Regions from separate parts of the Pseudarthrobacter sp. L1SW genome, predicted to be linked through region 3. Evidence: predicted binding sites of a transcription regulator. Region 3 holds the regulator's gene; each other region holds the start of a gene.
What was found. The regulator HrcA, encoded in region 3, represses chaperone genes, less so after heat shock. The targets are predictions, from matches to a motif close to TTNGCACTCGNNNNNNNCGAGTGCNAA.

Region 1: a site for HrcA is predicted at 1,416-1,442, ahead of groL (chaperonin GroEL). Genes of this name have one in related genera too.
Region 2: a site for HrcA is predicted at 4,673-4,699, ahead of KTR40_RS14905 (Hsp20/alpha crystallin family protein). Genes of this name have one in related genera too.
Region 4: a site for HrcA is predicted at 5,541-5,567, ahead of KTR40_RS12840 (FmdB family zinc ribbon protein). Genes of this name have one in related genera too.

What each region holds. Positions count from the first base shown of each region.
Region 1 covers NZ_CP078079.1:808,559-815,589, reverse strand. The annotation lists gene groL (chaperonin GroEL) at 1-1,239, opposite strand, end outside; gene KTR40_RS03860 (ABC transporter substrate-binding protein) at 1,528-2,784, opposite strand; gene KTR40_RS03855 (cold-shock protein) at 2,808-3,014, opposite strand; gene KTR40_RS03850 (LytR C-terminal domain-containing protein) at 3,108-3,764, opposite strand; gene KTR40_RS03845 (DUF3263 domain-containing protein) at 3,814-4,143, opposite strand; gene KTR40_RS03840 (uracil-DNA glycosylase) at 4,272-5,042, shown strand; gene KTR40_RS03835 (siderophore-interacting protein) at 5,057-5,896, shown strand; gene KTR40_RS03830 (threonine/serine exporter ThrE family protein) at 5,910-7,031, opposite strand, start outside.
Region 2 covers NZ_CP078079.1:3,209,617-3,216,647, reverse strand. The annotation lists gene KTR40_RS14925 (S9 family peptidase) at 1-1,853, opposite strand, end outside; gene KTR40_RS14920 (hypothetical protein) at 2,068-2,628, shown strand; gene KTR40_RS14915 (FAD-dependent monooxygenase) at 2,625-4,268, shown strand; gene KTR40_RS14910 (hypothetical protein) at 4,384-4,575, shown strand; gene KTR40_RS14905 (Hsp20/alpha crystallin family protein) at 4,773-5,195, shown strand; gene KTR40_RS14900 (NAD(P)H-hydrate dehydratase) at 5,374-6,321, opposite strand; gene KTR40_RS14895 (histidine phosphatase family protein) at 6,305-7,031, opposite strand, start outside.
Region 3 covers NZ_CP078079.1:2,088,775-2,095,805, forward strand. The annotation lists gene KTR40_RS09580 (GerMN domain-containing protein) at 1-200, shown strand, start outside; gene KTR40_RS09585 (16S rRNA (uracil(1498)-N(3))-methyltransferase) at 228-1,022, opposite strand; gene dnaJ (molecular chaperone DnaJ) at 1,025-2,152, opposite strand; gene hrcA (heat-inducible transcriptional repressor HrcA) at 2,233-3,246, opposite strand; gene KTR40_RS09600 (DUF3097 domain-containing protein) at 3,423-4,277, shown strand; gene KTR40_RS09605 (DUF4870 domain-containing protein) at 4,424-4,846, shown strand; gene hemW (radical SAM family heme chaperone HemW) at 4,929-6,158, opposite strand; gene lepA (translation elongation factor 4) at 6,195-7,031, opposite strand, start outside.
Region 4 covers NZ_CP078079.1:2,789,370-2,796,400, reverse strand. The annotation lists gene KTR40_RS12850 (DUF4011 domain-containing protein) at 69-4,238, shown strand; gene KTR40_RS12845 (RcpC/CpaB family pilus assembly protein) at 4,329-5,096, opposite strand; gene KTR40_RS12840 (FmdB family zinc ribbon protein) at 5,201-5,473, opposite strand; gene KTR40_RS12835 (5-formyltetrahydrofolate cyclo-ligase) at 5,599-6,222, opposite strand; gene galU (UTP--glucose-1-phosphate uridylyltransferase GalU) at 6,358-7,031, shown strand, end outside.

The sequences.
Region 1 (7,031 bases), 1.3 Mb from region 3:
GCCACCGGCAACGATGCCTTCTTCAACAGCAGCCTTGGCGTTGCGCACTGCGTCTTCGATGCGGTGCTTGCGCTCCTTGAGCTCAACCTCGGTTGCGGCACCGGCCTTGATGACTGCGACGCCGCCGGCCAGCTTGGCCAGGCGTTCCTGCAGCTTCTCGCGGTCGTAGTCCGAATCGGAGTTCTCGATCTCGGCGCGGATCTGGGACACGCGGCCAGCGATCTGGTCGGCGTCGCCGGCACCTTCGACGATGGTGGTCTCGTCCTTGGTGACAACAACCTTGCGTGCCTTGCCCAGGAGTTCCAGGCCGGCGTTTTCCAGCTTGAGTCCGACTTCCTCGGAGATGACCTGGCCGCCGGTGAGGACAGCGATGTCGGCAAGCTGCGCCTTGCGGCGGTCACCGAAGCCCGGGGCCTTGACGGCGACGGACTTGAAGGTGCCGCGGATCTTGTTGACGATCAGGGTGGCCAGGGCCTCGCCCTCGATGTCCTCGGCAATGATCAGCAGCGGCTTGTTGGACTGCATGACCTTTTCGAGGACTGCAACCAGTTCCTTGACGTTGGAGATCTTGGAGTTGACGATCAGGATGTACGGATCCTCGAGGACCGTCTCCTGGCGCTCAGCGTCAGTCACGAAGTAGGCGGAGATGTAGCCCTTGTCGAAGCGCATGCCTTCGGTGAGCTCCAGCTCCAGGCCGAAGGTGTTGGATTCCTCGACCGTGATGACGCCTTCCTTGCCCACCTTGTCCAGGGCTTCGGCAATGAGGGCGCCGATTTCTTCGTCACCGGCGGAGATGGACGCCGTGGCGGCGATCTCTTCCTTGGTTTCGATTTCCTTGGCGGAGTTCAGCAGTTCGGCGGTGACGGCCTCAACGGCCTTCTCGATGCCGCGCTTGAGGGACAGCGGGTCGGCGCCGGCGGCGACGTTGCGCAGGCCTTCCTTGACCAGGGCCTGGGCCAGCACGGTAGCGGTGGTGGTTCCGTCGCCAGCGACGTCGTCGGTCTTCTTGGCAACTTCCTTGACCAGCTCGGCGCCGATCTTCTCGTAGGGATCGTCCAGCTCGATCTCCTTGGCGATGGAAACACCATCGTTGGTGATCGTGGGGGCGCCCCACTTCTTTTCGAGGACGACGTTGCGTCCACGCGGGCCGAGGGTGACCTTAACGGCGTCGGCGAGGATATTCAGGCCCCGCTCAAGGCCGCGGCGTGCCTCTTCATCAAATGCAATGATCTTGGCCATAACGGCAATAGTCCTTTCGGGACAGTCGTTAAGAATGAACCTTCGCTGCAGTGCCCGCGACGGACGACCCTTTGCCGGCGGCCTCTGTATGCCTCCGGGTGCGGGTCTCACTCCAGTAAGGTGTTTCTTCGCTCCTCGCCCGGTGCCGCGCGCCGCCGGCCGGAACCAGGCTTTGCTTAGCAGTCGGTACGTCAGAGTGCTAAGTCAATAATTAGCACTCCCCACGTGAGAGTGCAAGCGAATAGGCCGCCTAAAGCGTTGCGGCAGGCACCTCTACGCCGAGGGCGATCAGCCGGCGCGGCCCGCCGTTTCGCGGCCGCTGGGCGTCGGGTTGTTGTCTGCCCCGTAGGTGAACACAGTGAACGTTGCCGAGGTGATGTCGCCATTGGCGTCGAAGGCAACCGGGCCGGATTCGCCGTCGTAGTTGATGCCCGTACCGGAAGCCTTCGCTGCCAGGCATTCCTTGTAGCTGGGGCAGGGCGTGCCCGGCGCCGATTCAGTCCCGCCAGCGGTCCCGGCAGCCGTCCCGCCTGAGACGGCAACCAGGTTTGCTGCGATGGAGCGGCCGGAGTCGTCCTCGGCTTTGGCCGCCGCCAGGGCCGCGAGGATCGCGGCGTCGTATGTCTCCGCTGCGAAGGACACGTCCTTCAGGCCGGGATCGATGCCGAGGAGCCTTTCCTGGAATGCTGCGGCTGGCAGCTCACCGGGGACCACGGCCCGGGCACCCTCCAGGGCCTTGGTTCCCAGCTTGGACGCGTACCGGCCGAATGCGCCGTCGCTGAGGATGATCCTGGAACCGGCAACGGCCGCGTTGTTGAGTTCAGCCAGGGCACCCTGCGCGCCGTCGCGCGCCACCAGGATGACGGCGTCAGGGTCCGCTGCGCGGGCGGCCGCGGCGGCGTTTCCCGCTTCACCCGGCTTGAAGCCCGCCGTGGCAACCACTTCCAGGCCGGCCTGTTGGGCGGAATCGGCGACGGCGGCGGAGACATCGCTGCCGTAGGCACCTTCCTGGAACATGACGGAGATGGTGGCGGCGCCCGCGTCCTTGGCGAGCTTAACCAGCACCGGCCCCTGTGCGACGTCGGCGGCCGCCGTCCGGAAGTAGTACCCGCCGCTGGGGATGGTGCTGAGCCCCGCCGCGGTGTTGGCCGGCGAGATCAGCGGCGTCCTGGCCCTGGAGAGGATGTCCACGGCCGATTTGGCGTGGCTGGAGTCGGTGGGGCCGATCACCACGTCCGCCTTGGCCTGGACCAAAGCCTGGGCTTGTGCTGCCGCGTCCTGGCCGGCCTCGAAGGGCAGCAGTTCCACGGGCCGGCCTTTGTGCCCGCCGGCCGCGTTGATTTCCTTGACGGCGAGCTTGGCGGCGGCCGCCTGGGGCGGGTTCAGGAAGCTGCTGTCCCCGGTGTTGTCCAGGATGAGGCCAATCCGCAGCGTGCCGTCCCCGGATGCCTCCGCTGTTTCCACGCGTGCATTTCCGGTGACGCCGGAACAGGCGGTGAGGGCCAGTGTGCAGCAGAGGGCTGCGGCGAAAACAGGACGACGCATCCCGGCGGGAACAAACAGACGCTTCACTCGGCTGGCCGGACGCTTTCCGCCTGGGGGCCCTTTTCGCCTTCGCCCACTTCAAGTTCCACGCGCTGTCCTTCATCCAGTGCCCGGTAGCCTTCGCCCTGGATGGCGGACCAGTGCACGAAGACATCGTCGCCGGACCCGTCAACGGTAATAAAGCCGTAGCCCTTTTCCGCGTTGAACCACTTGACGGTTCCTCGTGCCATGGTGACCACTCTTTCCGTTAGGTCCGGGATGCTGCCGGCGCCGCCGTTCCGGGGCCGAAGCCTGGAATTTACTCTAGCCAATGCGTGCCGGGATTAGCGGTACCCCGGGCCCAGCACAACCACAAGCGGAACCTGGAATTCCGTGCTGTTCACCACGGTAGGGACGCCCAGGAGTTCCGCGAGGGCTTCGGCGTTGGCCCGTTGGGTTGTCCCGGAGTAGAAAATGGTGGAGCCCTGCTGCGGCGCCCCTGCCCAGTTCCCTACCTGGCCCAGGGACCAGCCGTCGGCCCGCACGGTTCCGCCCACGCGGCTTGCCAGTCCGGCGGTTCCGGCGGCGTTGTAGACCGCCACGGCCTGTGTCTTGTCCACGGACGCAGCCTGCGGCGTCGGCTGGATGCTGGACCCAGCCCCGGCGGCGGGAACCGTCCCTGGCCCCGCGGCTTCTGTCGTGGCGGAGGGCTCAGGCTCCGTCGAGGGGGTGGAGGATGTGTCCGGGGTGGCGGAGGGCGTAGACCCGGTTCCGGCGAGCGGCGTTGATTCGAGGCTTGAGGAGGCCTGGCTTGCCGGTCCGCTGAACCCGAGCTTGGGCAGGATCAGGAAGGACACCAGCCCGATGGCCAGGGCAACGCAACCCACCGCCAGGATGGGCCACAGCCGGACCCGTGACGGAGCAGAGGCTGTGCGATGGACACCTTGTCGCGACGCGGTCTCCGGGACCTTGTCGAATTCATCGCGGGCGTATTTGGTCATGGGAAAGAGACATCCTTGCGTGTTGCTGCTGAGACTCAGTACGGGCGTCTTATGCGTCGGACCCCAGGCGCCGTGCAGTGCGTGCACGGTGACGCGACGTACGTAGTCTACGCAATCTCTTGACCAGCATGGGGTCATGCGCCAGCGCATCCTCGGTATCGATCAGCGCGTTGAGGATCTGGTAGTAGTGCGTCGCGGAGAGATCGAAGAGTTCCCGGATGGCCTGTTCCTTGGCACCGGCGTACTTCCACCACTGCCGTTCCAGGGCGAGTATCTGCTGGTCACGCTCGCTGAGCGGCGAATCCCGCAGCGCGAAATCCGGCAGGAGGACGTTCCGTTGGTCCTGCTCCGGCAGGTGCTCCCGAGCTGGTTCCGCCACGGCGCACTCTCCTTTGCTGGTTACGTAAAATGTCTGACCCCCATGCTACGGGCGAATAACACCATTGTCATTTGCGCGCCGGGCGGCCTGCCGGACCGGGCCGGCGGTCCTCCTGCGAGAATGGGACGGTGTTTGAATCAGATGCCCTTTTCGAACTGGCGCAGGATCCGGCGCGCGGGCAAGGCTTCGCCGAGCTGGCGCAGCTGCCCCTGACGGAGCTGATGACGCCTGACTGGGCAGCTGCCTTGGCGGGCGTGGAAAGCGGACTCCGGGACGTGCTCACCTTCCTTGCCCGGGAAGAAGCGGCCGGGCACCCGGTGCTGCCGGCGCCGTCGAACGTCCTGCGGGCATTCCGCCAGCCCCTCGCCGACGTGAAAGTCCTGATGGTGGGGCAGGATCCGTACCCCACGCCGGGGCACGCCGTCGGGCTGGCCTTCGCCGTTGACCCGCACGTGCAGCCCATCCCTCGGAGCCTGGCGAATATCTACCGGGAGCTGGAAGCGGACCTGGGAATTCCCGCGCGGGTCCACGGCGACCTCTCCGCCTGGGCTGGCCAGGGCGTCCTGCTCCTGAACCGCGTGATGACTGTAAGGGCCGGCGCTGCAGGCTCCCACCGCCGGAAGGGGTGGGAGGAAATTACGACGGCGGCTGTCAAGGCCGTGGCCGGCCGGCGGGCCCCGGACGGGTCGCCGTTGCCGCTGGTTGCCGTGCTGTGGGGAAAGGACGCAGAGAGCGTGCGTCCGCTGCTGCCCGGGGTTCCGACCGTGTCCAGCGCCCACCCCAGCCCCCTCTCCGCCTCCCGCGGATTCTTTGGTTCCCGGCCGTTCAGCCGCGTCAACGCGCTGCTGCGGGAGCAGGGTGCCCCGGACGTAACCTGGGAGCTTCCGCCGGTAGCCTAGCTTAGGCTTGCCTTATGAGCATTGTTCCCGCCACCACCAGCGCCACCAAGAAGAGCCGCCCGCAGGTCAACCTCGCAGTGCTGCGCCGGGAACAGCTCTCGCCCCACATGGTGCGGATTGTTGCCGGCGGCGACGGTTTTGCGGACTTCGTCAACAACGGCTTCGTGGACCGCTACGTGAAGATTGTTTTCCCGCAGCCGGGCGTCACGTACCCCTCCCCGCTGGACTTGTGGAGCATCCGGGAGACCATGCCGCGGGAACAATGGCCGTTCACGCGCACTTACACCCTCCGCTGGGTGGATCCCGTGGCCAGGGAGCTTGCCATCGATTTTGTGGTCCACGGCGAGGAAGGACTGGCAGGACCGTGGGCGGCGAAGGCCCAGCCGGGCGAGACCCTGACTTTCACGGGGCCGGGAGGGGCGTACAACCCCAACCCCGACGCTGACTGGTACCTGTTCGCCGGGGACGAGGCGGCGGTGCCCGCCATCGCGGCATGCATCGAATCCCTGCCTGCCGAAGCCGCCGGCGTCGCCTTCCTTGAAGTTGATTCCGGCGCCGACATCCAGCAGTTTGCCGCCCCAGCAGGAGTGAAGCTGAACTGGCTTTTCCGTAACGGCGTCCCTGCAGGCGAGAGCGGCCTCCTGGTGCAGGCGGTAGCGGACGCGGAGTGGCCCGAGGGCCGGGTGGACGTCTTCGCCCACGGCGAGCGCGGGTACATGAAGCAGCTGCGCGACGTCTTCTTCAAGCAGCGCGGCCTGGACCGGAAGCAGGTGTCCCTGTCAGGGTACTGGGCCAAGGGCCGCGTTGAGGACGACTTCCAGGCTGAGAAGAAACTCCCCGTAGGGCAGATCTAGCCTCCACCCCTGGTCAGCGGCGGCGTGCGCGCCGCCGCTCGTTGCTGGCAAGGCTGCGGGTCAGCGGCCGCGCCAGCGTGTCGCCAAGGACGATCCCGCCGGCTGTTCCCAGGACGATGGCTCCCGCGTTGAGCATCCCGCCGGCGCCCAGCAGGATCTCGGCTTCCTCGATGGTGAGCACGTACATGGACCGGAAAATGGTAAGGCCGGGCAGCAGGATCAGCGCCGCGGGCACGGCCACCACCAGCTGGGGTGCACCCATCCTCAGGGCGACGACGCGGGCCAGCAGGCCAATGGCCACGGCGGCCAGGGCTGGGGAGAACCGGTCCCCGATGCCCAGCAGTCCACCGCCCAGGAGGACAAAGTAGCCGGCGACCCCCACCGCCGCGGTGGGAAGCAGGAGGTGCCACGTGGTTTGTTCCGTGACCCCGATGGCCATCACCGCCACCGCCACCAGGATGACCAGCACCCACAGGTCGTAGGCGGGCGGGAACGTCTGCGTGACGTCGATCCGCTGCATCCCCGTCAGTTCCCCCACCACGAAGGCGACGGCGATGCCCGCCACGATGGCACCGAATGTCAGCAGGGTGGACAGGAAACGCCCCGCCGCAGTGACGGGGAAGCCGTTGATGGCGTCCTGCACCGAGGAGACAAGGCGTCCCGTGGGCAGGAGCAGGAGGATGCCGCCCACCACCACAATGGCCGGTGATGTGGTCAGCCCGAACTGCCAGAGCACCAGCGCCAGCTGCGTCACCACAAAAGAGCAGCTGGCGGTAATGAAGAAGTCCGGCACCCGCCAGCGGCCCAGTTGGCGGGCCAGCAGGCTGATGCCGATGTTGGCTGCGAACGCAATGGCAGAGGAGGCCGGCCCGCCGCCCAGCACGGCGACGAATGCCGCAGCGAAAATGCCGAAGGCCGCCGTGACCATCCAGCGCGGGAACGGCTTGGGGCTGGTGATCGCCTCATCCAGCCGCCGGATGGCCTCGTCCCTGCCCACTCCCCCGGCGACGATGTCGGTCACCAGCTGGTGGACCTTGGCCAGGCCGGCGTAGTTGTTGGTCCAGGAGCGGACCACGCGCAGGAGTGCTATGGGCGTCTGGTCCTTGGGGGCGTAGTTGATGCCGACGGACTGGTT
Region 2 (7,031 bases), 1.1 Mb from region 3:
CTGGTCAACGGGTCCACAAACGGCACCTGCGCCACGATCACGGCGTACTTCTCCGGTGCCATGTTTGCCACGGCACCCATGAGCAGCCCGCCGGCCGATCCGCCCAGTGCGGCGATCCGGGCAGGATCCACCCAGCCTGAACCTGCCAGCCAATCGGTGGCGTCCACAAAGTCGGTGAACGTGTTTTTCTTGGTGAGCTTCTTGCCGTTCTCGTACCAGTGCCGGCCCAGCTCCCCGCCGCCGCGGATGTGGGCGATCACGAACACCACGCCGCGGTCCAGCAGGGACAGCCGCGCGATCCCGAAGCCCGGATCCATGCTCATCTCATAGGAGCCGTACCCGTACACCAGGCCGGCCGCCGTCGAATCCTGCTTCACGGCCTTGTGCCGCAGTACGGACAGCGGAATCCTGGTGCCGTCGGCGGCGTCGGCCCATTCCCGGGTGGCGACGTAGTCGCTGCCGTCGTAGCCGCCCAGGACCGGGCTTTCCTTGCGCAGGAGCAGCTCGCCGGCGGGCTGTTCCGGGGTGGGCAGGACGAAGTCGTACACGCGCGACGGCGTGAAGTAGGACGTGTAGCCCAGCCGGATGACCGGGGCCCCGTAGTCGGAGCCGCCCACGCCGGCCGTGTACAGCTCCTCGTCGAAGGCCGGCTCCACGGGTTCTTCCTGGGCAGGCGTTCCCAACCCCGCCAGCCCGATGAACTGCACCCGCTCGATGGTGTCCTTGCGGATGGAAACCACCAGGTGCGTGGAGGTGACGCCCGCGCCATTGATGCGGACGTCGTCGGAATGCCCGACGACGGTGACCCAGTCCTGCTCCGCCAGCGGCCTGGCGAGCCCGGCCGGGTCTGCCAGGGAGACCATGGAGTTGACGGCACTGCGGTTGTGCGTGAGGAGGATGCGCTCCTGTTTTTCACCGTCCGGGCCGGCGAGCAGGAACGGCTCAGCCTCATAGAGCACGCGTTCGTTCCGGGAGATCACGGTGGTGAGCTCCTGGGCGGGATCATCGAAGCGGAGCAGTCGGGTTTCACTGTACTCGGAGCAGCCGATGCCCAGCACAAGGTGGCGCCTGTCGGCGGAGAGCTCGAAGCCGAGCCACATGGCGGCGTCGTCCTCCTGGTAAATGACCACGTCATCGGCCACAGGCGTGCCCAGGACGTGCGCCCTCACCTGGTACGGGCGCCAGGAATCATCCACCACAGTGTAGAAAATCCGGGTGCCGTCCGGGGAGAAGGCGACGCCGTAGAAGATGTTCTCGATGACGTCCGGCAACAGCTTGCCCGTGCTGAGGTCCTTGATGCGGAGGGTGAAGCGCTCGTCCCCGGAATTGTCCACGGCATAGGCGTAGAGGGTGCCGTCCACGGTCACTGCAGAACCGCCCACCGAGAAGAAGGGCTTGCCCTCCGCCTCCACGTTGCCGTCCAGCAGGACTTCCTCGCCTGGGATTTCGACGCCGGGCTGCACCGCGGGCGGGGTCCAGTCGGCTATCTTGTCATCGGTGTCCGCGGCCCTGACCCGGCACTGGATGCCGTACTCCTTGCCCTCCACGGAGCGGCTGAAGTACCACCAGCCGTCCTTGCGGTGCGGCACGGAGAGGTCGGTTTCCTGGGTGCGGCCCTTAATCTCCTGGAAGATGGCCTCGCGCAGCGGCTCCTGGTGCGCGGTGACAGCTTCCTGGTAGGCATTCTCGGCCTTCAGGTGCTCCACCACTTCGGGGGATTCCTTGTCCCGCAGCCACTCGTAGTTGTCCACAAAAACATCCCCGTGGTGGACACGCTCTGACGGGATCTTCTTGGCAACCGGCGGTGTGGGGGCGGCAGTGGTGGCGGAATCCCGCAGCGGAGTCTGGGTCATTCCTTCAATATATAGATCCCCGCCGGCAATTATCCGGCCGTTCGCTACCGGGGGATCGCACCCGGCGGGGGTGCGGGGTGCCTGGTGCGGGACTGCGGGCGCCTGCGGAGGGGGTAAAGGGCCAAAGACCCTAGGGTCCGGGCCGGGAGTGCGGGACGGTGGAAGGAGCGGGGAGATAGGTCGGGGAACACGCAGGGTGCGGAAGGAGACACCAATGTCCAGCAAATCGGGTCCGGCCCCAAGGGCCCAGGCATGGCGGGCGGTAGCCCGGTGCGTGGGTAGGAGTTTCGTGATGCTGGCCCGTCGGCAGGTCCACCTGCCCCGGGAGAATGTGGGACGCGTCCTGCAATTTGCGGACGGCAGCACGTCCCGGGTGTACCGGGAAACGGCCGTCAGCGCCGCACCCCGGCAGCCGTGTATTCTCGTCGTCGCCTTCAAGCTCAGGCTGGTACGGGGCAGGGCACACCGCCTCTTCGAGGCCGAAAGCCTGCTCAACACCCCGCTCTTCGTCGGGTTTCCTGGATTCGTGTCGAAGCTCTGGTGCGCCCATGACAGTCGTGGAGTTTATCGGGGCCTCTACGAATGGGATGGCCCCGCCCGTGCCCGGCACTACGCCTCCGCCTTGTGGCGGGTCCTGGAACTGGTCAGCGTCCCGGGGTCGATCAGCTACAAAGTTGTACCCGGGCTGCGCCGCGACGAGGTGCTCGCCAATCCGGCGCGGATGGAGGCCGCCGGGGCCGGACAGGCGTGGTGGCGGCTCCTGAGCCACAAATGACAGCCGACAGCGACGTCCTGGTGGTGGGCGCAGGCCCCGCCGGCCTGACAACAGCCCTCCAGGCCCACGCCCACGGGGCCACCGTCCGGATTGTTGACCGGCGGGCCGAGCGCGTCCGTCCCTCGCGGGCCATGATGCTCCATGCCCGTGCGCTCGAAGGGCTCCGGCCACTGGGCGTCACGGACGAGTTGCTCAGCCGGGCGGACACAACTCCGGAGGCGCGCATCCACCTGGGTAACCGGGTGGTGCAGGCCAGGCTCGGCCACGCCGATCTTCCGGATACGGCCTTCCCGCACCTGACGCTGGTACGGCAGGCCGACGTCGAGGACGTTCTGTGGCGGGCCCTCAAAGCCCGGGACGTGCCGGTTGACTGGGGCGTTGAGTTCCGTGGCCTGGCCGCCTTCGCGGGCAGGGAGGGAACGCTGCGCGCCGACCTGCGGCTGGCGGACGGCGACGTCCCCCGTGGCAACGGGCTCCCCGCGAACGGACCGCGTGCCAACCTGGCCCATGCCGGCCAGCCCGGAGGGCTCCTGGAGCAGCACGACTGCCGCTTCCTTGCCGGATGCGACGGCCAATCCAGTACCGTGCGCGGGCTTGTCGGCGCCGACTGGCGCGGGGCGCCGTACCGGGTGGAGGCCGTCCTGGCCGACCTGGAACTCGATGGCCCGCTGGACCCCGGGCTCCTCCATGTCGCCGTCGGGAACGGCGGGCTGGCGTTCCTTTTCGCCCTTGGGGAGGGCGCCACGTGGCGGCTGCTCGCCACCCGCCCGGCAGATCCGCATGCCGCCGGCCCGTTCGGCCAACTGGGGCCGGAAGTTGCGGCAGGGGAAGTGGCCCGGCTGGTCCAAGGGTCAGGGCTGGAGGCGACGGTCCGGGACGTGCGGTGGTCCGCGCAGGTCCGCCTGCAGCACCGGCTCGCCAGCAGGTTCCGCAGCGGGAACCTGTTCCTGGCCGGAGATGCCGCGCACGCCCATTCACCGGCGGGCGGCCAGGGGATGAACAACGGCATTCTCGACGCACTCAATCTTGGCTGGAAGCTGGGTTTCGCTTCGGGCGGCGGGACGCACCCGGAACTGCTCGGCTCCTATGATTACGAGCGCCGCCTCGCCGCCCGGCGGGTGCTGGCCCTGACGCATGCCATCTTTTTCGGGGAAGCGTCGCCCCACCCCCTTGCCCGCCTGCTCCGCAGGGTCCTGCCGGTTTCCGCGCCGTTGCTGCCGGTGCTCCTGCGCCGGCGCCGGCTCACGTCCGCGGGCATCAGGCTCCTGGCACAGCCTTTTGTCCGCTACCGGAACAGCGCCATCTCGGTGGAGGGCACACCGCCCGCAGCGCGCTGGCCGCGGCCGGGGGACCGGCTGCCGGATGCGCCGGTGGTCACCGGCGGGCGGAGCGTCCGCCTTCACGAGTTGACTGCGGCGCCGGGCGTGCACGTCTTGCTGGAGCACGACGCCGGATGGGATGCCGCGGGCGCGGACCTCACCTTCTCCGGGCGCAAGGTTCATGTGCACCGGCTCAGCAGCCATCCCGGCCGCGGCATCGTTGCGGTGCGCCCGGACGGGCACGTCGGTTTCCGGTGCGGGGAGGCGGACCTGCACCAGCTGCGTGCCTGGCTTCGGCTGGTGGGCGCCGTCCCGGGCTGACCCCACGCGCCGGGCGGCAGGGAACGGCGGGCGCTTGGCCTAGTGGGCTTGAGGTGGCGGGCGTATCCTGATCACGCCAAGGCACGTCCATCAAAACGTGAGAGGGGAACGTCACATGACCATCCCGCCAGTGCACGAGCCCGAGCCGTTTCCGCCGGAACCAGGCCCGGACCAGCCAGATCCCACCCAGCCCGGCCACCCCGGCCCGCCGGCTCCCAACCCGTTCCCGGCACCCGAACCGCCGGGCCCGCTGCCGGTGCCCGACCCCGGCCCGGCGCCGCTCCGGCCGGACCCCACGCGGAGCTGACAAACCAGGATAAGAGGGGCCTTCTACCTGCCGCAGAGGGCCCCTCTTCCGCGTCCAGGGCAGGCCGGAAAAACTCTTAAAAATCCCTCCTGAACCCCTTGCAGACCTGATTCTCCAGTGATAAAAAATCTATATCAGCCAATACAGATCGGCTGGTACCAAAAAGTGTTGGACCGTCTCTTACGAGGAGGGAAGCCATGTTGATGCGAACTGATCCGTTCCGCGAGCTGGACAGGCTGGCCCAGCAGGTCCTCGGCACGGCGGCGCGCCCGGCAGCGATGCCGATGGACGCGTGGCGGGAGGACCAGGAATTTGTAGTCGCTTTTGATCTGCCCGGTGTCGCACTGGATTCTGTGGATCTGGATGTGGAACGGAATGTCCTGACGGTACGGGCCGAGCGCCCCGAGCCCGCGGGCAAGGATACCGAGTTGATCGCCTCCGAGCGGCCGCGCGGCGTGTTCAGCCGTCAGCTGATCCTCGGGGACACCCTGGACACGGACAATGTGAAGGCTACGTACGACGCCGGTGTCCTGACGCTGCGGATTCCTGTCGCCGAGAAGGCCAAGCCGCGCAAGATCGAGATTGAGACGAAGGGGGCAAAGCAAGAGATTGCCGCCTAGTGTCAACACAAGAATCGGGACGTCGGGTATCAAATTGCTGACTGCCTTTTGGGCGGATCGCGAAGTACGCACGCCACAGCGCTTAAAGCGCACCGGCAGCCTACTCCCGTAACTTCCCGATAAGGTGGCCCCCGGCTTCGGCCGGGGGTCGTCCTATGTCCGGGCCTTTAAGGCGGTGTCAGGTGTTGAGCTCCAGCATCAGCGCGGGCAGTTCATCCGCGAGTTCGCGCGCCAGGAAGCCCAACGGTCCCAGCCGGCTGGCAAGCCTGTCCGCTGCAGCCGCATGAAGGTGGGTCCCCCAGCATGCGGCCTGCGCTTCACTGGTGCCCCGGGCGCGGAGGCCGGCGATGGCACCGGCCAGGACATCCCCGCTGCCCGAGGTCCCCAGCCCGCCGTATCCTGTGGTGATTTTCCAGAGCTCCGGCTGTTCCGGGGCATCTCCGGGCGGCCGCGCGATCAGGCCCTGGCAGCTGACCACGGCACGGTAGCGTTCGGCAATCGCGGCCACGTTCGCCTCCAGGTCCTTCACGTCGCGGCCAAGCAGGACCTCGGCCTCCTTGGGGTTGGGGGTGAGGATCAGGCGGCCTTTCCACGGCTCAATCAGGTCCTCCACCTTCACCAGGGCGCCCAGGGCGTAGGCATCCAGCACGACGGCGGGACCTCCCGGGCCGTTCGGCCCGCCTTCTCCTGTCTCCCGCTCGAGCAGCGCCCGGAGCAGCTCCTCGGCCAGGTCCAGGTCATCGAGGCCCGGGCCCACCAGCACGGCATCTGCCCGGTCCAGGTACGTGGAAATACGGTCAAGGCCCTCGGCCGTCACGGACCCGCCAGGGGTTTCCGGCAGCCCCACCGCCCCGCACTCCGGCAGCGCGACGCCCACGTGGACGGCCACGGACTCCGAGACCGCCAGGGTGAGCTTCCCTGCGCCGGCCCGGAGAGCGGCTGCCCCGGCCAGCAGGGCGGCGCCGGGAGTCGCCCGGGCTCCGCCCACCACCAAGACCGATCCGCGGGAGTACTTGTCCTCGCCCGGAGAGGGCAGCGGCCAATCGCGCAGGAGCGACGGCGTCACCAACGTCGGCTGCTCGGCCCCGGCCCGCTCGGCCCCGGCCGCCTCACCGCGGGTGGACACTGGTATCCCCGCCGTGTTCGGTCACGGTGACGCCCTGCTCGGTCAGGTGGTCCGCCACATTGAAGCTCTCGAGCGTCCACGGTCCGGCGCCGGAGGGCCGCACATACCGGGTCAGGGAGGCATTCAGCACCGAGGTTGTGGCTGCGAGGTCCAGGAGTTCTGTTTCGCTCAGCCCTTCGAGCACGTACCGGAAGAGCATGATCACGGCGTCGTGGCACACGAGCATCACCCGGTGCCCGGTGCCCAGGTTGTTCAGCTCCGCCAGGACGGAGCGCAGCCGGAGGGCTACGTCCGCCCAGGATTCACCGCCTGGCGGCCGGTAGTACAGCTTGCCCAGCCACTCGCGGCGTTCCACCTCCTCCGGGTAACGCTGCTCCACGCCCAGCCGGGTGAGCCGGTCCAGGATGCCCAGCTCGCGGTCCCGCAGCCGCTCATCAGTGCGCACCCGCACGGGCCAGCCAGCCACCTCCACGGCGATTTCCGCCGTCTGCCGGGCACGCGCGTAGGGCGAGGACACCACGGCGTCCGGCCGGAACTCCTCGGCGATCCGGGCCAGCGCCACGCCCAGCGCTTTCGCCTGCTCCTGCCCAATATCGGACAGGTTCACGTCCGCGTCACGCGCCGGCACGGCGATGACCTCCGCCCCCGCCTCCCGGGCCTCGGTGGCGGCAACGTTGCCCTCGCTCTCGCCGTGGCGGATCAGCAGCAGC
Region 3 (7,031 bases):
TCCAGCGGATGGAGGCGGGCGGCACCAAGGCGCCCTTCCTCACCGGAGAAACAACGGCCTCTGCCGAACCGGGACAGGGAGGGCTCTTTACGCTGGCCCTCACGCTCCCTGCGGGCGACTACGAGCTGCGCGTTGCCCAGGCCGGCGCCAGCGGGCAGCCGGACCAGAACGAGGACTCGCGGGCCTTCAAGGTCCGCTAGCCCGCACCCTGCAGCTCCGCTGCCTGCTCAACCGGCAGGTGCGGCGCGAGGGGCCGCCCATCGTCCCAGGACGTCGCTGGCGAGCACGACGGCGGCGGGCCCGGCAGTAGATGAGCGCAGCACATGGGGGCCCAGCAGCGCCGTGACGGCACCTTTGCCGCAGAGGCGGGTGACTTCCCGGGGACTGATGCCGCCTTCCGGTCCAACAAGCAGGAGCACTTCCCGCGGTTCCGTCCCGTTTCCGCCGCCCTGCCATGCTTCCAGCACGGTCCGCAGGGGCCTGACCGCGTCCTCATGCAGGATTATGGCAAGCTGAGCCGTCTCCACGAGGCCGGCCAGCGCGGCCGTGTCGACGGCGGGCCGTACCTCGGGAATCCATGCGCGGCGGGCCTGCTTGGCTGCCGCCGTGACCACGGACTGCCATTTGGCGTGGGCTTTCGCCGCCCGGTCGCCTTTCCACCGGACGATGGACCGCTCGGACTGCCAGGGTATAACGGCGTCGATCCCCAGCTCTGTTGCCGTCTCAATGGCAAGTTCGTCCCTGTCGCCTTTGGCCAGTGCCTGCACCAGCACCAGCCTGGTGCCTGGCTGCGGCTCGACGGACAGGGAGGCGCACTCAACATCAAGCCCGGACGGGGATGCCGCCAGCACCTTTCCGCTCATGCGGGTCCCGGCGCCGTCCACGATGTCAACGGGCTCGCCGGGGGCTATCCGCTTCACCGTGACGGCGTGCCGCGCCTCGGGCCCTTCAAGGACAAAGACCTCCCCCGCCACCATCTGGTCAAGGGAACCGGGAGGGGTGAAAAAGACCGGGTTGCTCACCGCTACAGGTTACCGAGCCGGTCCCGGAGCTTGGCGAACATGCCTCCGCTGGCCGCAAGCTTTCCTTCGGTGATCTGCTCACCGCGGAGTTTGGCAAGCTGCCGCAGGAGGTCCTCCTGTGCAGGGTCGAGTTTCGCGGGGGTTTCGACCTGGAGGTGCACTTTCAGGTCGCCGCGCCCGTAACCGCGGAGGTGGGTCACGCCAAGTCCACGAAGGGTGATGATCTCGCCGGACTGGGTGCCGGGCTTGACGTCGATTTCCTGCGGCCCGTCGAACGTTTCCAGGCTCACTTCGGTACCCAGGGCTGCCGCCGTCATGGGAATGTGCAGGGTAGCGTGGAGGTCGTCGTTGTCCCGGACATACGTGGCGTCGTTGTTTACGCGGATCTCGACGTAGAGGTCGCCGGCAGGGCCGCCGGCAGGACCTGCTTCGCCCTGGCCCGAGAGCTGGATGCGGGTTCCGGTGGCCACGCCGGCTGGAACCTTGATGGTCAGTGAACGGCGGCTGCGGATGCGTCCTTGGCCGCTGCACTCGTTGCAGGGGTCCTTGATGACGGTGCCGAAGCCTTCGCAGGTTCCGCACGGGGCGGCGGTCATGACCTGTCCCAGGATGGACCGGACTGCGCGCTGGACCTGGCCGCTGCCGCCGCAGATGTCGCAGCGTTCCGGGTGGGTTCCCGGCTGGCAGCACGAACCGTCGCAGGTGGGGCACGTAACGGCTGTGTCCACTTCCAGTTTCTTATTGACGCCGAAAACAGCGTCACGCAGTTCAATGCGGACACTGATGAGGGCGTCCTGGCCGCGCCTGACGCGGGAAGCCGGGCCGGTGCTTCCGCCGGCACCGAAGAAGGTGTCGAAAATGTCCTGGAACGCGAAGCCCTGGCCGGCGTATCCGCCTCCGCCGAAGCCGTTGTCCGTGCCGTTTTCGTTGCCGGTGGTGTCATAGACGCGGCGCTTCTGCGGGTCAGAGAGAACCTCGTAGGCGTGGGTCACGGCCTTGAAGCGGTCCGACGCGTCCTCACCCGGGTTGACGTCCGGGTGGAGGGTGCGCGCCAGTTTGCGGTAGGCCTTCTTGATCTCTTCTCCCGTGGCCTCCGGTGAGACTCCAAGGACGTCGTAATGGCTGCTCAAAGTTCGTATCTCTTCCTTGTTGTACTGCCTGCAGTTGGACTGCGGAAAATGCTCTGCCTGCCCGGGGGAACCGGAAAACGTCAGGGGCCCAGGATCCGCGAAAGGTACCGGGCGACGGCCCTGACGGCGGCCATGGTGGTGGGATAGTCCATCCTGGTTGGCCCCAGGACGCCGATTTTGGCAACGTGGTCCGGACCGTACCCTGTTGCAACCACGGATGCCTCGGCCAGGCCGTCGTAGGGATTCTCGCGGCCGATGCTGACAGCCACCCCGCGGTGGTCCTGCGCCATTTCGCTCAGCAGGCGGAGCATGACCACCTGCTCCTCAAGCGCTTCGAGGACCGGACCGATGCTGAGCGGAAAGTCCACGTTGGACCGCGCAAGGTTGGCTGTGCCCGCCATGACCATGCGGTCCTCCCTGCTGCTCTGGGCCAGTCCCTCGAGGCCGACGGCGAGGGCATGGGCGGCCTGCCTTTGGCTCGGGGCCGCTGTGGCCACCACCGCCGGCAGGGACTGGGCGAGCTGGCTCAGCGGCGTGCCGGCAAGGGATCCGAGGAACCGTGCCCGCAGGCTGGCGAGGGCGTCATCCGCCAGGTCCTGGCCGACGTCGATGACGCGCTGCTCCACCTTGCCGCTGTTGGCGATCAGCACCACCAGCACCTTCCGCGGTGCAAGGAGGACGAACTCGATATGGCGGACCAGTGCCCGGCTCAGGTGCGGGTACTGGACCACCGCAACCTGGTTGGTCAGCTGCGACAGCAGCCGGACGGTGCGGTCAAGGACGTCGTCAAGGTCGTCCGATCCTTCCAGCAGTGACTGGATGGCCCTCCGTTCCGCCTGGGACAGCGGTTTGACTGCAGAGATCTGGTCCACGAACAGCCGGTAACCCTTGTCTGTGGGGATACGCCCGGCGCTGGTGTGCGGAGCGGTGATCAGGCCCTCTTCCTCCAGGGCGGCCATATCGTTCCTGATCGTCGCGCTGGACACACCGAGATGGTGCCGCTCCACCAGGGCCTTGGACCCGACGGGTTCCCGGGAGTGGACGTAGTCCTCCACGATTGCACGCAGCACTTCGAGTTTGCGTGGCTCGCTCACACTCCACCTCCATCCAGGGTTCGGGGCGGCAGCACCGCCCGCGCTGTGCCACCTCAAGGGTTAGCACTCGACATGCCTAAGTGCTAACAGTCTATTATGCCTCCCCCCGTTGCTAGCATTGGTACCGCTCCGGGCGAAATTCCGGACCTGTACCGAACGCTAGGCGGAGTGAAACCATGCAGTACCAGAACTGGGGCCCGCGGGACTTGTCCGCTCCCGCAAAGACTGAACTGCCCGAGGTGCCCGTTGAACGGGGAATGGTGCTCGAGGACGTCCAGTCCGGCTGGGTGGGTGCCGTGACCCGCGTCGAAAAATCCGGCGGAATGCATGTGGTTGCCCTGGAGGACAGGCGCGGAAAGTCCAGGTCTTTCCGCTTGGGCTTCGGATTCCTCCTCGAAGGGCAGGCCATCAAGCTCCTGCCCCCGGCCCCGCGGCAGGCAGCCGGTGCCGTTGCCGGGCCCGGCCGGACGGCTTCCGGGTCAGTCCGGGTTGCCGGCCAGCGGGCGCAGGTGGCCAAAGCCAGCCGCATCTGGGTGGAGGGAAAGCACGACGCGGAACTGGTGGAAAAGGTCTGGGGAGATGACCTGCGCGTGGAGGGCATCGTCGTCGAACCCCTCCACGGCATTGATGACCTCGCGGCGGCAGTCGCAGGGTTCAGGCCCGGACCCGGCAGGCGGCTGGGTGTCCTGGTGGACCACCTCGTGCCGGACTCCAAGGAATCACGCATAGCCGACGCCGTTATGGCCTCGCCGGGTGCCGCGGGGAACGTCCTGATTGTGGGCCACCCCTATGTGGACGTGTGGCAGGCCATCCGGCCCGCTGTCCTGGGCATTGAGCAGTGGCCAGTGGTGCCGCGCGGGCAGGACTGGAAGACCGGCATCCTCGCAGCGTTCGGCTGGCCCCATGCCACCAAAGAGGACATCGGGCTCGGCTGGCAGAAACTCCTCGGCGCCGTCCGCACCTACGCAGACCTTGAAGCCTCGCTGTTGGGGAGGGTTGAGGAAGTCATCGACTTCCTCACCGTTCCCTGAGGGCGCTCCACCCCGGCGCGCGCATTCCGGCGCCGATACCGGGCAGTACCAAGTATTCTTGGTACTGCGGATCCTGCAACAATGCAGGCCTGCGCACCAAGTAAGCATTCTTGGCCGGCACCATTGCACTTCAGAAGGAACAGACTGTGGCAGAAAACGCACGCGATCACAGGGACACCCAGGGCGGCCAGGGCCGTTCGGAGTACCACGGCGTTCCCGCGAATGCGCTGCCCCTCACAGCCAGCGAAGACCGCCAATGGGCCACGATGGCCCACTTTGGGGGCATCCTGGGCTGTGTTCCGTCGCTGCTGATCTACCTGATCTTCCGGGACCGGGGGCCTTTCACCGCCCAGGAATCCAAGGAAGCCCTGAACTTCAGCCTGCCGCCCACCATCGCTGCCCTCGTTGCGAACATCCTGGTGGTCTTCGTCCCCGTGATCGGCAACGTCTTTGCCGTCATAGCCACCCTCATCTGGATTGCCCTGACCTGCTTCTCGGTGGCGGCCGGCATCCATGTCAACCGTGGACAGCCGCACCGGTACCAGTACAACCTGCGCTGGATCAAGTAACCCCACCCCCGCCCCGCAAGGCCGCACCGGCTCCACGGCCAGGGGAACGCTGCGGGCGCGGGCCCGCGTTGCTTTGTGCCGATCAGTCCGGGAGGACCCGGCGTACCACCGCGTCTGCCAGCAGCCTCCCTTTGAGCGTGAGGACCAGCCTTCCCTTGAAAGCGGCGGCAGGATCCACGAGGCCGTCCGCGATCAGTCCGGCCACCTCGTGCCGTCCCGCCTGGCCCAGTGACGACACGTCGAGGCCGGACTGGAGACGGGCCTCGAGCATGACACGCTCGACATTCCGGGTCTCCTGGTCCAGGGTTTCCCTGCCCGCTGCCGGTGACACTCCCTGCGCAAGGCGTCCGGCGTAGGCCGTGGGGTGCTTGACATTCCACCAGCGGACGCCGCCCACGTGGGAGTGCGCCCCCGGTCCAATCCCCCACCAGTCGTCGCCCCGCCAGTAGGCGAGGTTGTGCCGGCAGGCCTGCTCCGGCGTGCGGGCCCAGTTGCTGACCTCGTACCAGCCGAGGCCGGCCTGGGTGATGAGGTGGTCGGCGAGTTCGTACTTGTCGGCGTGGTCGTCGTCGTCGATTCCGAGAACTTCGCCACGGCGGATCTGGGCGGCGAGCTTGGTGCCGTCCTCCACAATGAGGGCGTAGGCGCTGATGTGGTCCGGCTGGTAGGACAGCGCCGTCTCAAGGGAGTAGCGCCAGTCGTCCAGCGACTCCCCTGGTGTCCCGTAAATGAGGTCCAGGCTCACGGCAAGTCCGGCATCACGCGCCCACTGAACGACCTGCGGCACGCGGCTGGGCGTGTGGGTCCTGTCCAGGACCTTCAGGACATGGGGAACAGCGGACTGCATGCCGAAGGAGACCCTGGTGAACCCGGCGTCCTTGAGAATGGCCAGGGATTCAGGGGTGACCGAGTCCGGGTTCGCCTCCGTCGTGACCTCGGCGCCGTCCTCGATTCCCCACTGGTCAATGGCGCGACGCAGGATGAGCGCGAGGTCCCCTGCGGGAAGGAGGGTTGGTGTGCCGCCGCCGAAGAACACCGTGCTCAGCGCGCGGGCGGGAAGTCCCGATTCGGCCAGAACCCTGGCAGCCAGCGACACTTCGGAGGCCGCAGTGGCGGCATACGCGTCCTGCGACGCGCCGCCGCCGAGCTCGGTGGCGGTGTAGGTGTTGAAATCGCAGTACCCGCACCGGACGGCACAGAAAGGAATGTGCACGTACAGCCCGAAAGCCCGGTCCGCCGCACCGTCCGCTGCCTGGGCAGGCAACAGACCGTCCGACGGCGCCGGGTCGCCGAGGGGAAGAATGCTAGGCATTGCTGGGGCCTCCGGTGTTGCCGGACGCTGTGTTCACTACTTCTTTGCCTTGTCCTTGGACTCATCGGTGGTGAGGGCGGCGATGAAGGCTTCCTGTGGAACCTCCACGCGGCCCACCATCTTCATGCGCTTCTTGCCTTCCTTCTGCTTTTCCAGCAGTTTGCGCTTACGCGAAATGTCACCGCCGTAGCACTTGGCGAGAACGTCCTTGCGGATGGCGCGGATGCTTTCCCGGGCAATGATCCTGGAGCCGATGGCCGCCTGGATGGGCACCTCGAACTGCTGGCGTGGAATCAGCTCGCGCAGCTTGGTGGTCATCATGACGCCGTAGGAGTATGCCTTGTCGCGGTGGGTGATGGCTGAGAAGGCATCCACCTGCTCGCCCTGGAGCATGATGTCCACCTTGACGAGGTCCGCCACCTGGTCGCCGTCGGCCTTCCAGTCAAGCGAGCCGTAGCCGCGGGTCTTGGACTTGAGGATGTCGAAGAAGTCGAAAACGATCTCGGCGAGCGGCAGGCGGTAGCGGATTTCCACCCTGTCCTCCGAGAGGTAGTCCATTCCGCCCATAACGCCGCGGCGGCTCTGGCACAGTTCCATGATGGCGCCGACGAACTCGTTCGGAGCGAGGATGGTGGCGGACACCATCGGTTCGCGGACCTCGTGGATCTTGCCGGAGGGGTATTCGCTGGGGTTGGTCACATGGACCACCTTCTTGTCCTCCAGCGTCACTTCGTATTCCACGTTGGGTGCGGTGGAAATCAGGTCCAGGTTGTACTCGCGCTCGAGCCGTTCGCGGGTGATTTCGAGGTGGAGCAGGCCGAGGAAGCCCACGCGGAAGCCGAAACCCAGCGCGGCCGACGTCTCGGGTTCGTA
Region 4 (7,031 bases), 700 kb from region 3:
CCGGAATTTCGGGCTTTGCAGTGTTGCGGTCTCTCAGTCCCGCCGCCTGAGCGGCTACTCTCGAACCTATGCCCGTATGGTCCAGGACGTCACGTGCAAGCGCAGAAAAGAAGGCAGTAGTGTCAGTTGGTCAAGGCCACCCGGAGGGCTCCGAGGAGCTCCGCAAATGGCTGTCCGGGCTTAAACCCGTCACCGGGGCAGACACCATGCTGCGCTTCACCAAGACGCCCGAGGGCTCCATCGACCTGACGCACGCCCATCCGTCAGGGCTGGCCCAGCTTATGGCGGGCCGCAAGACGCGGCTGTCCACCCTGATCCGGGACCGCCAGCAGTACGTCGTCGCGGCCAGGGCATCCCGGAACATCCGGTCCAAGATCTTCGAGCTGTCCAACGAGCGCGGCATTGACGCCGGCTATCTCTCCGCAGGCACCGTGGTGTGGACGTCGGCCGTCGGCGGCAAGCCCCAGCGCGTCTCGGCCCCGGTCATGCTCACCGCCATTTCGCTCACCGTCCGGCCGGGGGAGGACGACTACGAACTCCAGCTGACCGAGCAGGCGCACATCAACCCCGCCCTGGTGCGGCACCTGAAAAACATCCATGGCATTGTTTTTGACGTCAACGCCGTCACGCGGCTCGCCTACAGCACGGCCCGCTTTGATCCCCAGCCCGTCCTGGACCGGCTGGGCACGCTGATCAGGCCTATTCACGGCGCCGAGGCGCAGCACAACCTGCTGGTTTCCACGTTCGCGGACCTGTCCGGCAACCTGGACGACCCGTGGATCAACGACTCCAACCCGCTCATTTCCGCGCTGGCCACCGCCGGCGGAGGCGAAGTGGTGGACGTCGAGGAGCCGGACCCCTCACGGTTTCCTCCCCTGGACAGCAGGCACCCGAAGGACGAACTGCTCCTGCTGGACGCGGACACGGACCAGCAGTACGTCATTGACGCTGCCCGTGCCGGTGATTCCCTGGTGGTCAGGACCCCGCCGGGCACCGGCCAGACCCAGACCGCCATCAACACCATCGGCGCACTGGTGGATGCCGGCAAGACCGTCCTGGTGGTGGGGGACCGCCGCGCCAGCCTCAACGAAGTGTCCGGCCAGCTTGAGGGCCTGGGCCTGGAGTCCATCCTCTTCCAGCTGTCCGGGAACGTCACCGCCCAGCAGCTCAAGGCGCAGCTGGTCCGTGCCATCGTCCGCAACGAAAAGTCGCTGGAACCCCAGCTGGGGAACCTGCACAACACGCTGACTGAGCACCGCCACGCGTTGATGGACCATGTGGCATCGCTCCACAACGTCCGGCAGCGGTGGGGCTGCTCCCCATACCAGGCCATGCAGTCGCTGGCGGAGCTCACCTCGATCCACCCCGCCCCGGCCACCACTGTGCGGCTGAAGCGGAGCGTCCTGGACAGCATCCGGGACCGTGACGAGCTTGCGGGGAGGCTCCGCCGGGCAGCTGAGCTGGGAAGCTTCAGCAAGGCCTCCACCGCCAGCCCGTGGCACGGTGCCCGGCTGCTGACGCGGAAAGAGACCGAGGAAGCACAGGAGCTTGTCCGCTCGGTGGAAAAGAGCCTGCCGGCCCTCCGCGACCGCATGGAAGCCGTGGCTGAACATGCGGAAATCCGGCTGGGAGCCTCCTTCGCGGAATGGGGTGAACAGCTCGAGCTCCTGGTGGCGGTGCGGGGCAGCCTGGACAAGTTCACGCCGGACATTTTCGACCGCCCCGTGACGGACCTCATTTCGGCCACCGCGCCGTCGGCCTGGCGCAAGGAGCGCGGCATCGAGATGACCTCCATGCAGCGCTCAAGGCTGCGGAGGGTCGCGAAGGAGTATGTCAGGCCCGGGGTCCACATCGCCGACCTGCACACGTCCCTCCTGCTGGTACAGGAGCAGCGGGCGCTGTGGGCGGGTTATGCCACCACGCAGCGGCATCCCGCCGTGCCGTCCGGGCTCGCCGAGATGAACGCCATGTACCGCTCGCTGGACAGCGACCTTGCCCGCCTGGGCGAGGCCCTGCGCCACACGGCGGCCGGCGGTTCCCTGGCAGCCGTCCGGTACGAGGAACTCATGGAGCGCCTTGAACGGCTGGTGGCGGACACCGACACACTGAAGACACTGCCCGAGCGCACCCTGCTCGTCGAGAACATGCGCGAGCACGGGCTCGGCGAGCTGCTGGCCGACCTCGCGGAGCGCGAGGTTCCCGCCAGCTCCGTGGCGGCCGAACTTGAGCTGGCATGGTGGCAGTCAGCCCTTGAGGCCATGATCAGCGGCGACGACTACCTGGCCATGTCCGACGGCGACGCGCTGCGGAAGCTGGAGGCCGAGTACCGCCTCGCGGACAATGCCCACATCGCCAGCGGCGCCGCCCGCCTCCGCTGGGACCTTGCCGAGCGGTGGCGCAGCGCCATTGCAGCCCATCCCCGCCAGGCCGACCTCCTCCGGAGCCTGCTCAAGGACGGGAGGGTGTCGCTGCCGTCGCTGACGGCGCAGGCACCTGAACTGATCGGAACGCTGGTTCCGGTCTGGTCCGTGAGCCCCTATCTCATGACCGGCCTGCTGCCGGCGGAACAGCGGTTTGACGCGGTAGTCATCCTGGACGCGGAGGCGACCTCGCTGCAGGCCGTGCTTCCGTCCATCGCCCGTGCCCGGCAAGTCATTGCCTTCGGCGATTCCCGGATTGCCAGCCCCCGCACTTTCACGGTAGGCGTTGAGCGTCTGGCACCGGGCGAATCGGCGCACCAGCGGGTGGAGAGCGCCTTCGGTGCCCTGTCCAAGGTCCTTCCGGTGTGGAGGCTCAACTTTGTCTATCGGGCGGTGGACGAGGACCTCGTCCTCCAGCTGAGTAAGAACTTTTACGACGGCGGCCTCCGCCGGCTCCCGGAAGGGCAGTCCGCTACCGGACTGGACCGGTCCCTGCTGGTGGAATACCTTCCGGACGGCACCGGGTTGCCCAGTGCGGACCACGAAGGCGTGGAATCCGTGGTGGCGGAAGTCAACCGGGTGGTCCAGCTGGTCTTCGAGCACGCCCGGCTGCGTCCGCGTACGTCGCTGGCCGTGGTCACGGCCAGCCTCCGCCACGCGGCCAGGATCGGGGAATCCATCCGGCTCCAGCTGCCCAACTACCCGGCCCTGGCGGGCTTCTTCGGGGCCGGTCCGGAGTCCTTCCGTGTTGTTGACCTTGAACGGGCCCAGGGGCTGGTGCGCGACCATGTCATCTTCTCGCCCGGCTTTGGCCGGACACCCCACGGACGCGCCCTGCACAACTTCGGGCCCCTCTCTGCCGAAGGCGGCCGGGAAAAGTTCGCCCTGGCCATGACCCGCGCCCGCAGGTCGATGCATGTTCTCACGTGCTTCCGGCCGGAGGACCTGGACCAGACCAGGCTGACGCACGGTGCGGTGGACCTGTACGCCCTCCTTGACCGTGAAATCGCGGGAAACACGGACCTCGGAACTCCGGCTTCGCGCGCCGCGGCAAGCGAGCAGGCACTCGGAGCCGATCCGCTGGTGGCTGACCTCGGAGACCGCCTGCGCGCCCGCGGCGCCCGGGTGTGGCACCAGTACGATGGCGCCATCGACGTCGTGGCGGCCGCCGATCCGCTGAGCACCATGGGCCAGGAGGACGCAGACCTCCCGTGGCCGGTGGCGATCGAATCGGACGGCACCGAACAGTACCGTGCCCTGAGCGTCCGGGAGCGCAGCCGGCTGCGTCCCCAGCTGCTGGAGCGCCATGGCTGGCGCTACATGCCGCTGTGGACCATCGAGGTGTTCACTGATCCGTCCGCCTGCGCCGACCGCATCGCAGGGTACCTTGGCCTCGAAAAAAATGCGCTCTCCGGGCGAACGGCCACATCCGTCGCCTTCCTGGACGACGACGTGGACCAGGCCCTCAACGGAATAGATGCCGTGTCCCGGCACACGGCATCGAACCATGAACCAATGCAGGCCGAAGGCCCGGACAGCAAGGAGGCGGGTGCCATGGCGCCGGACCACCAGGACAACGACGCTTCGGACAGCGGGCAGGCCGCCGCTGCACCTGCGCCCGGGCAGGACGAGGAGGGCGCCCGCGGCGCTGTTCCCGGCAGCGCGTCCACGGCTGCCCAGTCCGGCACGGCCGCCCAGCCCGGCGCGCCTGCCCTGCCAAAGAAGGCAGCTGAAGACGAACCCCGGGGCTGGGGCGACCGCGAAGACGACGACCACGATGCGTGGCTGAAGGAACAGAAACCTCCCCACTGGGGCTGAGGTTAGCTCCAGGCTGAGGCAAGTGCCTGCCCGTTGTGGAAGAAGCCGGCGCTGCGCCTCCGGCGCTGGCCCGGACCACAGCCCCAAGGGCTACGGCCCCACCAAGACGAAAAAGAGCTTCCCCTGGGTGGAGGCGCCGGCAAGCCGGGCCGCCTGTTCCGCATTGGCTGCCACCACGATGAGTCCGTCAGTCTCCGCCATGCCCAGCCACTGGCCGCCCTGCCCGCCCTGGCCGGACGTCCACAGCACAGGCACGCCAGAAGCCAAGACCTCCGGTGGTGCCTGCTGGTCGTAGCCGCTGGCTGCCGTCAGCACCACGTTCACGAGCTGACCGGGGGAAACGAGCTGGATGGACGATGGATCCGCCATGCGGAGGGGAACAGCCGCTGATCCGGGTGGAGTGCCCGCCAGGAGCCCCGGACCGAGCAGTTGGGCATCCGTCAGTAACTGCCCCTTGCGCAGCGGGGCCGCGAGTTGCTTCCCTGCCGCCTCGCCCGGTTCATGGAGGAATCCGTCGGCCAGCATGCCGGGCGGGACCTGGACGGAGGCGAGGTCAGCGGACGCCATGGCGGTGCCTGCGGGCAGGTCCCGGGCGGCGGCCAGGGCGGAGATGGTGTAGACCGGCGCCGGCGTAAGTTGCTGGACCGTGATGGCGGCTGCGGCGCACAGGAGCAGCGCGGCCGCCAGCCTCCTGTTGCGGCTCAGCCAGCCGGCAAAGCGGGCCGGCGGGCGGCGGCTTGCGTTGCGGCCGGCGCCGGGGCCCCTGCCGTGGGGGCCACCGCGCTGTTTTTTCCCCGGGAGTCCACGTCTGTGTGGCGTGCGTGGGCTGACCAGGCGTAGCTGTCCGTTTGCAGGCATGTGCCCACGCTAGGGCGCATCTGAGGACCGCGGCAGGAGCCATGGCAGCTATGTGGACAACCGGGTCCAAACGCAGGCAGCCGCCCGGGCGGAGGAACCTTGGATCAGCTCGCGGCGGCCGCCGGAGCCGGAGCCGCAGACGCAGGAGCCGCTGTTGCTGGCGGCGCCGCGGGGGCGGCCGATACCGTGCTGCCCTTGGCGTCCCGGGAGTCCGTGCGGTAGAAGCCGGAACCCTTGAAGACGACGCCCACGCTGTTGAACTTCTTGCGCAGGGTCCCCTGGCACTCGGGGCAGGACGTCAGAGAGCTGTCCGAGAACGACTGGACGATGTCAAAGGCATGGCCGCAATCCTTGCAGGCGTACGCATACGTTGGCACTGGTGCTCCTCCTCTTGGGCAAACGAGAGGTCCCGGACTGCCGCACGGTCATCCAGCTGGATGTCTATTAGCAGTCACAGGGCCTGAGTGCTAATTCTACCATCCTCCTGCGCCGGCCTTCCCGGTCAGGCGGCCTCCGTTAGGCTCCGGAATCCGGAAGGAAGCACAACGCCCGGCACGGGCCGGTCGAATTCCTCTACAGGAATCCTGCCGGCAGGCAACAGTTCACCGTCGTAGATCACCGCGGCCAGCGGAATATGCTTCCCGGCTGATGCGAGGTGGCCCAGGAACTTGTCGTAATAACCGCCGCCCTGGCCCACCCTGCTGCCTGCAAGATCAATCGCGGTGGCAGGGATGAAAAGCGCGGCAGCTTCGCCGGCCACCTCAATCTCATGCCGTGTCCCCACAGGCTCCAGGATGGGGGCAAAGCTGCTCCTCACCAGGTCGACGCCCGGCGTCCAGAAGACCCACTTCAGCTCCCGCCCCGGTTCGCAGACGGGAAGGAGGACCTTGTGGCCGGCATCGTGGAGGGCCGCGATCAGCGGCAGCGTAGGCGGTTCCGCCCCGACGCCGAGGTAGGCGCAGACTGTCGCTGCGTTCCCCTGGGTTACTGAATCTGCCCACGCTGCGCCATGCTTCGCCAAGGCTTCCCCCGCGTCCTGGCGCTCCTGGAGCGTCAGGGAAGCCCGGCGGCGGCGATGGGCAACACGTATCTGGTCCTTGGCTGCCTTTATTTCCTCGAGCGTCATATCTTTCCTCCGTAGCTGCCGCGGCGTTGGCCAATGCCCGGGCCAACGCGGTGCCGCCGGTCCGTCCGGCAGCACCGGACATCGCTGGCCATCCAATGATTACTGAATGCTTGACGCTGACGTTAGATTAGTCCGGTGACTACCAGTAACCCGAGAGTGCGCAAAGCCGTCATTCCTGCCGCCGGACTTGGCACCAGGTTCCTGCCGGCAACCAAGGCGATGCCCAAGGAAATGCTTCCCGTTGTGGACAAGCCTGCCATCCAGTACGTGGTTGAGGAAGCCGTGAACGTCGGCCTCAACGATGTCCTGATGATCACCGGGCGGAACAAGCGGGCGCTGGAAGACCACTTCGATCGTGTGCCGTCACTGGAGTCCACCCTTGAAGGCAAGGGGGATGCCGAGAAGCTGGCGTCCGTCCAGGCCGCAAGCAACCTGGGCGACATCCACTACGTCCGGCAGGGGGACCCGCACGGACTGGGCCATGCAGTACTCCGGGCCAAGCAGCACGTTGGCAATGAAGCCTTCGCCGTGCTGCTGGGCGATGACCTCATCGATGCCCGGGACGAACTGCTCGGCACGATGATTGACGTGCAGGCCAAAACGGGCGGGTCCGTCGTCGCACTCATCGAAGTGGAACCGTCGCAGATCAGTGCCTACGGCTGCGCTGACATCGAACCGATCGACGGTGAGTCATACGTGCGGGTCAACCGGCTCGTGGAGAAGCCGAGCGCGGAGGAAGCGCCCTCCAACCTGGCGCTTATTGGCCGCTACGTACTCCACCCCGCAGTCTTCGACGTCCTCGAGCGCAC